Regions from separate parts of the Alkalihalobacterium sp. APHAB7 genome, predicted to be linked through region 2. Evidence: riboswitches for the same ligand, from Rfam matches in the RefSeq annotation. Region 2 holds a riboswitch; the other holds the start of a gene.
What was found. Region 2 has a riboswitch for S-adenosylmethionine ahead of ACNSTQ_RS02030 (methionine ABC transporter ATP-binding protein). Riboswitches for the same ligand answer to the same signal wherever they lie in the genome.

Region 1 (2,203 bases), on a different contig from region 2:
GTAAGTCATTCAAAGACTTTCCTTCAGCTAATTTAAAAATCACTGCTTGCTTTTCGTAAATTCCAGTTTCTACTTCAATCTCGCTTGAGATACTAATTAAATCAGTATTCAATTGTTGCTTTTCTAGATCGGAAACAAAGACAATAACACTCATTCCATCGTTGGCTGTTTCGTTAAATTGTTGCCTTAAGGGACGACTAAACCCTTGAAATTGCTCATGTAGAACAAAATCTTCTACCATACTGTTAGCTGTTGCATCCTTTCCTGCACCTGGACCACACATCGTAATACGATCAATTGTTTCACCGTCAATACAAACACCGTTCGTAACACCGTTCACATTATAGAGTGGATGATCTTTTGCCACGAATGAAGGCGATACAAATCCACGAATCACTCCATTTTCGATAGATGTTTTGGCAATCAATTTTATGGCTAATTCATTTCTTTCCGCAAAATTAATGGCTTCCTCCTCAATGACACTAATTCCTTTACAGGAAAAGTTAGTTTCATTTGGCCATGAGTTAAAGGCCAGACGACTTAAAATTTGGATTTTATATAGAGCATCATATCCTTCAATATCATCTGTAGGATCAGCCTCGGCATAACCTAACTCTTTCGCTTCAGCTAACACATCAGCAAACGTTCGATTTTTTTCTTTCATTTCCGTTAAAATATAATTTGTTGTCCCATTTAAAATTCCGGTCACAGAATGAATAGGTGTTGTAGAAAATAACGTTTTGAAGCTATTTACTATTGGTATTCCACCGCCAACAGCTGCTTCAACCCCTAAGTAAACATTGTAATGGCCAGCAAGCTCTTCAAGCTCTTTACCGTGCTTAGCAATTAATTCTTTGTTTGCTGTAATAATCGATGTACCTGATTGCATGAGCTTCACAATATAACCTTTAGCGGGCTCAACTCCACCAATTGCTTCAAATACAACATCGTACTGTTGATTAAAAAACTCATTTGGATCACTTGTTATAAGTGCATTTACATGCGTATAACCACGATCTTTTGTATCGTCTTTCACTAGAATTTTTGTCACCTGAACCTCATTTTGAAAAATGGTCTGTAGTTCTTCTTTTGAATTCAGTAACCGCTCATAAATACCAGAACCGACTGTTCCGAAACCGATAACCCCAACATGTAACATCCCAAGCTCCTCCTTATATAAAACACTTTTTTACTCCTTAGTTAACTCCTCCACACTGCCGTTCATTTTTATTACTTGGTTCTGGCTGTATTGTTTAAACAGCTACCCGAACTAGTTTATTTTTTTATGTGTACACAAATAAAAAAACCTCTCCGATAAGGGAAAGGTTTTTTTAAAACGCCTCCACTTATCTTCCAGAGCAATCGCTCTGCTGAAATTAGCACCTTTGTTTGTCTGGCATACAAACCGGTTGCCGGGCGTCATCGGGTCAGTCCCTCAGCCTCTCGTGATAAGTTTTATTTTTGCAATTAATTTTTGAATTTTAATAGTTATGATTATAATGCGACTATTCTATTTTTGTCAACTTAAAGTTTAGACTTGAACTTTCTTTTCTTCCTCTTTTTTCGGAACAATAGATAAGTTCAGCTCACGTAATTGTGCCTCACTAACCGAACTTGGTGCATTTGTTAATAAACAACTTGCACTTGCAGTCTTAGGGAAAGCAATTGTATCACGTAAGTTGCTACGGCCTGCTAAAAGCATAACGAGGCGATCTAGTCCTAACGCAATACCTCCGTGTGGTGGTGTACCATATTCAAAGGCATCTAAAAGGAAACCAAATTGTTCTTTTGCTTCTTCTTCAGAAAAACCAAGAGCAGTGAACATTTTTTCTTGTACATCACGTTGATAAATACGCTGGGAGCCTCCACCAAGCTCATATCCATTTAACACAAGATCATATGCTTCTGCACGTACTCGACCTGGATCTGTATCGAGCAAATGTAGATCTTCTGTTTTTGGACTAGTAAATGGGTGGTGAAGAGCGACGTACCGATTAGCATCTTCATCAAATTCAACAAGTGGGAAATCAACCACCCATAAGAAATTGAATTTAGATTTGTCTATTAAGTCTAAGTCTTTACCAAATTTAAGACGAAGTGCACCTAAGCTATCATACACAACTTGTTTCTTATCAGCAGCAAAGAATAATAAATCACCGGGTTCAGCATTCATCGCTTCACGCATGCCGGCAACCTCTTCCTC
Region 2 (2,203 bases):
AAAACAAGCCCAATGGCGAATGTGGCTACAACGGAAATTGATGTCATATAAATGGTTTCGACCGTTGCTTCCCACAACTTGTCCCATTTCATTTTTGCAAACCATTCATTAAACATGATCGATCACCTCCACTTGTACTCCTTCTTCACGAATGAAAGCAATCGCACGATCAATTTCTACGACATCTCCATCAATCTGGATAAACAGTGTTCCGTATGCCCCTTCTTGCGTCTGCGAAATTTTACCTTGTAGAATATTTACTTCTATATCAAACTTCCGAATGATTTTCGTAATGAGGGGCTTTTCCGTCTCTTCCCCTATAAAACTTAATTGAACGACTTTTCCTGATTCATCTTCAATAATATGAGAGATCGTGTCCTTCGTTTCCTCTGGATCTGTTACCTGTTTTACAAATTGTTTTGTAATTCCAGCTTGCGGGTTTTTAAATACATTCAGAACAGGCCCCATCTCAACGACTTTACCTGCTTCCATTACAGCGACACGATGACAAATCTTTCGAATGACATGCATCTCGTGTGTAATGAGTACGATCGTTAAGCCAAGTTTTTTATTGATATCTACGAGTAATTCTAGGATCGAATCGGTTGTTTTCGGGTCTAATGCCGAAGTTGCTTCATCACAAAGGAGAACTTTCGGATTGTTCGCAAGCGCTCTAGCAATTCCAACCCGTTGCTTCTGTCCACCACTGAGCTGAGAAGGATACGATCCCCCTCTTCCTTCAAGACCGACAAGTTTAATTAATTCATCGACTCGTTTTTGACGTTCTTCTTTTGGCACACCTGCAATCTCTAGAGGAAATCCAATATTTTCTCTAACAGTCCTCGACCACAATAAGTTAAAGTGTTGAAAAATCATACTAATTTCTTGTCTTGCTTTACGTAGAGACTTTCCTTTTAACGACGAAAGCTCTTTACCTGCAACGGTAACGGTTCCTTCTGTTGGGCGTTCGAGACTGTTCAACATACGAATTAACGTACTTTTTCCAGCACCACTATAACCGATAATTCCAAATATTTCGCCTTCTTTAATTTCTAAATCTACACGGTCGACCGCTGTAACAACGCCGTCTTTCGTTTTAAACAGTTTCCGTATGCCACTTAAATGAATCATGGTGCCCTCCTAATAATTATTTCTCTCTCCTATGTTATTTATCTCTATTTTTCCTATTTGTTTACTCGTATTAATGCCGACAACAACCTTCAACACTACGTCTTCTTACGTCATTGTTAAAGTTTAATTGCTGGGACTAATAAAAAAAACCTTCCCGTCATAGATGAACAGAAAGGTTTAGTCACAATGTTAGTGTCCTTTCTCTCATCTTTCAAGGCATTTCACCTTGCAGGATTTAGCACCTTTCTTAACACAATTCATGTTTTCAAAGGTTGCCGGGTTTCTTCGGGCCAGTCCCTCCACCACTCTAGATAAGAGCTTGCAGCTATTAAATTACTTTAATCAATGAAAGAATAATAACATGTGTCGAATTTTGTTGTCAATAGATTTTAAATAAATGATTATTTAACTTTTCTAAATACTAAATAAAAGTAAACCGAACCAATCAAATATAAACAACCTGTAATGGTAAAAACGATAGCATATCCGTGATACGCCCCGTACATCATAACAAGTGTCATCGAAACAGGCCCCATGACTGCCCAACCGAGCTGGAATACCATTTGCCCAACTGAGTTCGCTAACCCCTTAATCGAGTCATCTACACTTCTCATCATTAGTGACATCTGAATAGGGTTCCCGGCATTCATTAAGGCTTGACGGAAAAGGAAACCAATAACGGCCAACCATAAATTTTCTGTATAAGCTGTAAGTAAAAGGAAAGGTAACGATGCTAATTGTAAAATAACTACCGCACGAACTTCACCAAAACGTTTTACAACAGCAGGACCGATCATAAACGCAACGGCTGTCATCGCTTGACCTAAAGATAAGATAATACCGACAAGTGATTTGCTAATTTCAAAGCGGTCTGTAAAATATATGTTCAAATACGGAATAACAAGACCGGAACCAAAGCCAATAATTAACTGCGCAATGGCAAAAAGAGCGATCATTTTAAGCCCGGACTTTTGTGTTTTAAAGATATTTTTAAATGAACTTGCTGCTGTTTTTTCGGTCTTAAGTTTTCTTTCTTCGTTAATCTTCATAATTGGAATGAGAGATGTAAAGA

Region 1: it holds a riboswitch for S-adenosylmethionine, as region 2 does, so the genes downstream of both, ACNSTQ_RS03450 (homoserine dehydrogenase) here and ACNSTQ_RS02030 (methionine ABC transporter ATP-binding protein) in region 2, are expected to answer to the same signal.

What each region holds. Positions count from the first base shown of each region.
Region 1 is NZ_JBLWFS010000002.1:218,032-220,234, forward strand. Features, by position in the region: gene ACNSTQ_RS03450 (homoserine dehydrogenase) at 1-1,159, opposite strand, end outside; SAM riboswitch class I at 1,344-1,455, opposite strand; gene aspS (aspartate--tRNA ligase) at 1,532-2,203, opposite strand, start outside.
Region 2 is NZ_JBLWFS010000001.1:467,029-469,231, reverse strand. Features, by position in the region: gene ACNSTQ_RS02035 (methionine ABC transporter permease) at 1-116, opposite strand, end outside; gene ACNSTQ_RS02030 (methionine ABC transporter ATP-binding protein) at 109-1,131, opposite strand; SAM riboswitch class I at 1,333-1,449, opposite strand; gene ACNSTQ_RS02025 (MFS transporter) at 1,533-2,203, opposite strand, start outside.